Regions from separate parts of the Metallibacterium scheffleri genome, predicted to be linked through region 1. Evidence: predicted binding sites of a transcription regulator. Region 1 holds the regulator's gene; the other holds the start of a gene.
The links. The regulator HrcA, encoded in region 1, represses chaperone genes, less so after heat shock. The targets are predictions, from matches to a motif close to TTNGCACTCNNNNNNNNNGAGTGCNAA.
Positions count from the first base shown of each region.

Region 2: a site for HrcA is predicted at 1,719-1,745, ahead of groES (co-chaperone GroES). Genes of this name have one in related genera too.

Region 1 covers NZ_LDOS01000002.1:743,647-747,725, forward strand. Annotated here, with positions in the region: gene recN (DNA repair protein RecN) at 1-840, opposite strand, end outside; gene hrcA (heat-inducible transcriptional repressor HrcA) at 1,016-2,077, shown strand; gene Mschef_RS08500 (nucleotide exchange factor GrpE) at 2,163-2,684, shown strand; gene dnaK (molecular chaperone DnaK) at 2,768-4,079, shown strand, end outside.
Region 2 covers NZ_LDOS01000001.1:264,559-268,637, forward strand. Annotated here, with positions in the region: gene groL (chaperonin GroEL) at 1-1,328, opposite strand, end outside; gene groES (co-chaperone GroES) at 1,387-1,677, opposite strand; gene Mschef_RS01165 (S8 family serine peptidase) at 2,005-3,138, opposite strand; gene Mschef_RS17560 (hypothetical protein) at 3,251-3,427, opposite strand; gene Mschef_RS18235 (hypothetical protein) at 3,414-3,542, opposite strand; gene Mschef_RS01175 (hypothetical protein) at 3,604-3,822, opposite strand; gene Mschef_RS01180 (DUF5681 domain-containing protein) at 3,806-4,079, opposite strand, start outside.

The sequences.
Region 1 (4,079 bases):
CGCGCTGCCGGCCTCGCCGAGCTGGATCAGCACGGCATCCAGCAGTTCGCGGCTGGCGCCCAGGTCCGCGTCGATCTCGGCCAGGCGCGCGAGTTCCGCGGCGGCGCGCGCGAGTTGATTGCGCAGGCCGTCGTCGCCTTCGAGCTGATCGACCAGTGCGGCACTCCCCGCCAGCAGGCGCTCGGCGTGGCCCAGACGGCGTTGCTCGGCTTCTAACGCGGCAAGACGCTCCGCGGGCAGCGCCCAGCGCTCGAGTTCCGTGCATTGGTGCGCGAGCAGTTGCAGGCGCGCATCGCGCTCGCTGCCATCGCCCAGCGTCGCGGCCTCGTGCGCCAGCGCGCGCAAGCGCTGGGCCAGCTCGCGCACCTGCAGCAGGGTCACCGAGTGCGCGCCGTAGGCATCGAGCAGGGCCAGTTGCTGCTCGCGCTGCAGCAGCGCCTGATGCTCGTGCTGGCCGTGGATCTCCAGCAGATGCGCGGCCAGTTCGCCCAGCTGCGCCAGCGCCACCGGGCGGCCGTTGATCCACGCGCGCGAACCGCCCGCGGCGGCCAGCACGCGGCGCAGGCTGCAGTGCCCGTCATCGTCCAGGGCTTGCGTGTGCAGCCAAGCGCGCGCGGCGGGGCTGGCGGCGAGGTCGAATTCGGCGCTGACCTCGGCGCGTTCCGCGCCGCTGCGCACCAGCGTGGCGTCGGCGCGTGCGCCGCCGAGCAGCAGCAACGCATCGACCAGCAGCGACTTGCCGGCGCCGGTCTCGCCAGTGACCACGGTCAGGCCGGCGCCCAGCGTGATCTCGGCTTCGGCGACCACGGCCAGATCGCGAACGTACAGCGTCGTCAGCATGAAATGGTGCAGCGCATGGCGGGAATGATGGCGTGATTCTATGGGCGCGGCGCGGCCGGCGCAGCAGTTTCACGACGCCGCGCGGCATGCATCAGGCTGGCGGGCCTGGCTCACGGGGCTTGCAAGCAGGCCGCGCAGGCCTTATCCATGCTGCAGCTTTGTCCGAACCCAGTCCATGGCAGCCTATCCACCCGGTCTCGATGCGCGCGCGCGGCAGTTGCTGCGCAGCCTGATCGAGCAATACCTCAGCGGCGGCGAGCCGGTCGGCTCGCGCACGCTGTCGCGTTCGGCCGGGCTGGAAGTGAGCCCGGCGACGATCCGCAACATCATGGCCGACCTCGAGGACGCCGGCCTGGTGGCTTCGCCGCACACTTCGGCCGGGCGCGTCCCCACGCCGCAGGGCCTGCGTCTGTTCGTCGACAGCCTGCTGGAAATCAAGCCGCTGCCGCTGGCGGATCAGCAGCGCCTTGCGCGTGGTCTGCAACAAATGCCGGGCGACGCGCGCGAGCTGGCGACCGGCGCTTCGGCGCTGCTCTCGGCCATGACCCAGTTCGTCGGCATGGTCACGGTACCGCGCGAGGATGATTTGCCGCTGCGCCAGATCGAGTTCGTGGCGCTGCCCGACGAGCGCGTGCTGGTGGTGCTGGTGTTCGCCAATCAGCACATCCAGAACCGCATCCTGCAAATGACGCGGCGCCCCGACGCAGCCGATCTGGAGCGCGCCGCGACGGTGCTCAACGCCGGCTTCTGCGGCATGCGCCTGGGTGAAATCCGTGCTCTCCTGGCGCATGAGCTGCAGGCCGCCGACGGCGCGCTGCGCAGCGCGCTGGGTGGCGCGGTGGAACTGGCCACGCATGCCGTGCAGCCCGGCCCGGAGAGCATCCCCGACCTGATGGTCAGCGGTCAGTCCAACCTGATGGGGGTGCACGATCTGGCCGACTTGCAGCGCCTGCGCAGCCTGTTCGAGGCGTTCCAGCAGAAGCGCGAATTGCTGGCGCTGTTCGAGAATTGCGCCGCCGCGCCGGGCGTGCGCCTGTTCATCGGCGAGGAAAGCGGCTTCGCGCCGCTGGCCGGCTGCTCGATGGTCACCGCGACCTATGGCGTGCAGGGTCGCGTGCTCGGCAGCATCGGCGTGATCGGGCCGACGCGCATGGCTTACGACCGCGTGATCCAGGTCGTGCAGACCAGCGCCGATCTGCTCGGCGGCATCTTGAATCGCATCGTCACGCCCGCATAACCCCAAGCATTGCCTGTTGTCGTCCCGCATCGTTGCGCGGCGCGCGTCAGGTCTTTTCGCCATCAAACATCCATGAGCCGCAGCGATGACCACGCCTGAAACGTCCCCCGAGAACACCCCCGATTCCATCGATGCCGACCTCACCGCGCTCGGCGAGCGCCTGGCTGCGGCCGAGAACGCCGCCAATGCCGCGCGCGAGATGATGTTGCGCGAGCGCGCCGAGATCGAGAACCAGCGCAAGCGCCTGCAGCGCGATCTGGAGCAGGCGCGCAAATTCGCCAACGAACGCGTGCTCGGTGACCTGCTGACCGTGGCCGACGCGCTGGGCCACGGACTTGCCCTTCCCAACGCCGACGCCGCCAGCCTGCGCGCCGGCATGGAGCTGACCCTGAAGGAACTGGAGCGCGTGATGCAGGCGCATGGGCTCAGCGCCATCGAACCCCTCGGTCAGCCGTTCGATGCCGAGCGCCATGAGGCCGTGAGCCTGGTCGATGCGCCAGGGCACGCGCCCGACACCGTGGTCGCCGTGCTGCAGAAGGGCTATCTGCTCAACGAGCGCCTGCTGCGGCCGGCGCGGGTCACCGTGGCGCGCGCGGCAGGCGCTTGAATCAGCGCGCAGCAGCCCCACCTGATCAGCAGCGCGGCCGCGGCCGCAACACCACACATCCACCACTTCCCCGGAGCTGACTCATGGCCAAGATCATCGGCATCGACCTCGGTACCACCAATTCCTGCGTCGCCATCATGGAGGGCTCGAGCACACGCGTGATCGAGAACGCCGAGGGCGATCGCACCACGCCCTCGATCGTCGCCTTCACCAAGGACGGCGAGGTGCTGGTCGGCGCGCCGGCCAAGCGCCAGGCGGTGACCAATCCCAAGAACACCTTTTACGCGGTGAAACGCCTGATCGGGCGCAAGTTCACCGATGCCGAGGTGCAGAAAGACCTCGGCATCGTGCCCTACAAGATCCTCAAGCACGACAATGGCGATGCCTGGGTGGAAACCTCCGATGGCAAGCGCATGGCGCCGCCGGAAATCTCCGCCAAGGTGCTGATGAAGATGAAGAAGACCGCCGAGGATTACCTGGGCGAGCCGGTCACCGAGGCGGTCATCACGGTGCCGGCCTACTTCAACGACAGCCAGCGCCAGGCGACCAAGGATGCCGGCAAGATCGCCGGGCTGGAGGTCAAGCGCATCATCAACGAGCCTACCGCCGCGGCGCTGGCCTACGGCCTCGACAAGAGCATCGGCAAGGATCGCAAGATCGCCGTGTACGACCTCGGCGGCGGCACCTTCGACGTCTCCGTCATCGAGATCGCCGAGGTCGATGGCGAGAAGCAGTTCGAGGTGCTGGCCACCAATGGCGACACCTTCCTCGGTGGCGAGGACTTCGACATGCGCGTCATCGATTACCTGGTCGAGGAGTTCCAGAAGGAGCAGGGCATCGACCTGCGCAAGGATCCGCTGGCGCTGCAACGCCTGAAGGACGCCGCCGAGCGCGCCAAGATCGAGCTGTCCAGCGCGCAGCAGACCGACGTCAACTTGCCCTATGTCACCGCCGATGCGTCCGGCCCCAAGCACCTCAACATCAAGTTGACGCGCGCCAAGCTGGAGGCGCTGGTCGAGGCGCTGATCAAGCGCACCATCGATCCGTGCCGTACCGCGATCAACGACGCCGGCATCAAGGTCGGCGACATCAGCGAGGTGATCCTGGTCGGCGGCATGACGCGCATGCCCAAGGTGCAGGAAGCGGTGAAGGATTTCTTCGGCAAGGAGCCGCGCAAGGACGTCAACCCCGACGAGGCCGTGGCCGTGGGCGCGGCGATCCAGGGCGCGGTGCTGGGCGGCACGGTCAAGGACGTGCTGCTGCTGGACGTGACCCCGTTGAGCCTCGGCATCGAGACCATGGGCGGCGTCATGACCAAGCTGGTGGAGAAGAACACCACCATCCCGACCAAGGCCGCGCAGGTGTTTTCCACCGCCGAGGACAACCAGTCCGCGG
Region 2 (4,079 bases), on a different contig from region 1:
GCCAGGGCGATGCCGTGCTCCTGGTCCTCGTTGTCACCCTTCAGCGACTTGACCGCCGCCATGGCGCGGATCAGCGCCACGCCGCCGCCCGGCACCACGCCTTCCTCGACCGCCGCACGCGTGGCGTGCAGGGCGTCCTCGACGCGCGCCTTCTTTTCCTTCATCTCGACCTCGGTCGCGGCACCGACCTTGATCACCGCCACGCCACCGGCCAGCTTGGCCACGCGCTCCTGCAGCTTCTCGCGGTCGTAATCGGAGGAGGTGTCCTCGATCTGCGCCTTGACCTGCTTGATGCGCGCCTCGATCGCCTTGGTATCGCCGGCGCCATCGATGATGGTGGTGTTTTCCTTGGCCACCTGCACCTTCTTGGCGCGGCCCAGATCCTTCAGGGTGACCTTCTCCAGCTGCAGGCCGACCTCTTCCGAGATCACCTGGCCGCCGGTGAGGATGGCCATGTCTTCCAGCATCGCCTTGCGCCGATCGCCGAAGCCCGGCGCCTTGACCGCGCACACCTTGACGATGCCGCGGATGGTGTTGACCACCAGCGTAGCCAGCGCCTCGCCCTCGACTTCCTCGGCGACGATCAGCAGCGGCTTGCCGGACTTGGCCACGGCCTCGAGCACGGGCAGCAGCTCGCGCACGTTGGAGATTTTCTTGTCGTGCAGCAGGATGTAGGGATCTTCCAGATCCGCCTGCATCGACTGCTGGTTGTTGACGAAATACGGCGACAGGTAGCCGCGATCGAACTGCATGCCCTCGACCACGTCGAGCTCGTTCTCCAGACCGGAGCCGTCCTCGATGGTGATCACGCCTTCCTTGCCGACCTTGTCCATGGCCTCGGCGATGAGCTTGCCGATATTCTCGTCACCGTTGGCCGAGATGGTGCCGACCTGGGCGATGGACTTGGAATCGGCGGAGGGCTTGGACAGCTTCTTCAGCTCGGCAACGGCCGCGGACACCGCCTTGTCGATGCCGCGCTTGAGATCCATCGGGTTCATGCCCGCGGCGACCGACTTCATGCCCTCGCGGAGCATCGCCTGGGCCAGCACGGTGGCGGTGGTGGTGCCGTCGCCAGCGATGTCGGAGGTCTTGGAAGCGACTTCTTTGACCATCTGCGCGCCCATGTTCTCGAACTTGTCGGCCAGCTCGATCTCCTTGGCCACGGACACGCCGTCCTTGGTGATGGTCGGAGCGCCGTAGCTCTTTTCGAGCACGACATTGCGACCCTTGGGGCCAAGCGTGGTCTTCACCGCGTTGGCGAGAATGTTCACGCCGCGCAACATGCGCGCGCGGGCGTCTTCACTGAAACGGACTTCTTTGGCTGCCATGAGTTGATTCCTCGAAATGTGGGGTGGTGCGGATGTGCGTGCGGATCGCGGCGAGCGCTCAGCCTTCGATCACGGCCTGGATGTCTTCTTCCTTCATGACGAGCAATTCCTCGCCATCGATCTTGACTTCGGTGCCGGACCACTTGCCGAACAGGATGGTGTCGCCGGCCTTCACATCGAGCGGGCGCACCTTGCCTTCGTCGTTGACTTTGCCGGGACCGGCGGCGATCACCTTGCCGCGGCTGGGCTTCTCGGCGGCACTGTCAGGAATGACGATGCCACCGGCGGATACCCGCTCTTCTTCAAGACGCTTGACGATCACGCGGTCATGCAGCGGACGCAATTTCATAGGAACTCCACGATGGTTGATGAAAGGGGATTGCTGCCTTGCTAGCACTCGGTAGCAATGAGTGCCAAGTTTACCCGCACAGGCTTCCCGGCCCAAGCTTGGTGGCCGGGTAGAGCATGGCGACCGCGTTGAGTTGGTGGCCATGCGCGGGCATTTCAAGGGCCGGCGCGGAGGCCGGCGCAGGGGCCAGCGCGTAGCGGCGGCGCGCGCGCGCGCGGGAAGAGCGCATTTCCACGCCAATGAACCGCGAGCGGGCGCGTGTCCAGCGGGGCGCCCGCACACACCACGGCACGTCCTTGTGCCGAACAATAATTGCATCCGCGCCGTTTACAGCGCGTAGGGCGGGGTCAGCGGGGTCGGCGCCGGCGACACGCGCGGTGCGTGGTAAAAGACGTTGCTGGCGTTGTCCGCATTGACGCGGCCATAGCCGAAGTACGGATCGCGGCCGCGCGGGCCGCGGTCATCGCTGCTGGTTTGCAGCGTATTGCGCACGAAATCGACCTGCGTCTTGCGGAAATTGGCAAGACCCTGCGGACTCAGATTGGCGCCCGTCGTCATGCGTCCGCGCTGGATCGCCAGCGCCGCCACGGCCGCTGCCGCCGGGGTAGCCATGCTGGTGCCGGCAGCCCAGCTCCAGCCGCCTGGAATGGTGCTGATCACCGAGTCGAATACGTAGCAGCTGCGCGTAATGCCGGCGATGCTGCAGACTTGCGCAGGGTTCACGTAGGCATACCAGAACGTGCCGCCGGGACCGGCATTGGCGATGGGCGGGCCGTAATCGCTGTAGTCGGCCAGGTAGTCCAGCCACGCATAGGCCGGATTGCCGGTGGCCCAACCGGCCGGACCACTGGCCGAGACGGTAATCATGCCAGGCGCACTGGCCGGCACGCCGACATCGCCACCGGCACCGAGCTGCGCGGCGTCGTTGCCTGCGGCCACGATCACCGCCGCGCCGCGTGCCCTGGCGTATTCGGCGGCACGGCCAAAGGCCAGCAGATAGGCCTGCGTGTCCGGATCGGAGGTGCGCATCGGGTAGGCCCCCAGCGACATGTTGATCACGTCCGCGCCTTCATCGGCGGCATACACCACCCCACCCAGCACCCACGAGAACGCGCCGCTGCCGGTGAACTCGGACAACACCTTGACCGGAATCAACGTGGCTCCCGGCGCGATGCCGACACTGCCGAAACCGCTGGGCAGCGCCGCGACGATGCCGGCGACGTGCGTGCCGTGATTGAAGTAGAAGCCGGGCTGCACGCACACGCCCTCGCCTGGCACCAGCGACGCGGCGGCGGAAAAGTCGATGTTCGGCGCCAGCCACGCGTTGCCGCAATCGATGCCGGAATCGAGGATCGCCACGCGTACGCCCGCCCCGCTGTAGCCACGGCTCCACGCGCCGGGCGCTTGCACATCACGCAGCGCCCACTGCATCTGATACAGCGGCATTGTGGCGCGACTCACAGAGTTAAAGCATTTACATACAAGGTATTACATGGCATGCAGTCCGCTGCGCCGCTGTCGTCTCCGATTATGGGGCACTCTGGGGGCTGTTTCTGCGTCCAACCCCCCCACCTCACAACCTCGCGTCATCCTCCGACAGCACGAACAGCGGCCCGCGGTATCCGGTGCGCTCGCGGTACTCAGCACGCAAGGCTGCTTCGTCTGCACCATCCGGTAGCACGATCAGCCTGTAGGCATCCGGCGGCTGCAGGGCCTTCTCCAGGGCGTCCAATCGGTCACGCAGTCCCATGGCAATCTCCCCGTAGCTCGGCCAGCAGCGCGCGCGTGGTGATCGTCTGCGGTGCGTCGGCGGGTGGAACTTCGATGCCCATGCCGTCAAGGATGGCTTCCAACTTCGCCAGCACGGCCAGGCCATCCGGTCGTGGCGCGGGCTGGAGCCTGGCAGCTTCAAGGCTCGCGATTCTGTCAGACAGTCGCATCGGGAGCCTCCAACTGCTTCATGGCGTCCCGGAAAATGTCCGCGCTCGGGTCATCCGGCCCTACCTCATCGAGCGCGGTCTGCAGCACGCTGCGCAGAAACTCTGGCGTCCAGCCCTCGCGCTCGCACAGCTTGCGGAATTGCTCCTCACTCGAGCGACCGCTGAAAGCCTCCAACGCGGCGATGCGTTCACTTAGGCGGTGCATGGTCTTCCTCCAGCGCCTCGATGCGGCGCATCAGTTCGTCGATTTCGATGGCCTTCGCCAGCGTGCCGATGGCACCCAGCAGCGCCGTAGCCACGTCAGGCGATACCTTGCCCTCTGCAGCCAGCTCCACGATGCGCTCGGCCTTGGCGGTGAGCGTTGCGGCATCCTTCAGGCCCGGCAGTTCGACGGCCTCGGCAACCGGGCGCAGCGTGGGCAGTGCGCGGTCGAGCAGCAGCTCGGCGGCGCGCGTGTTGCCC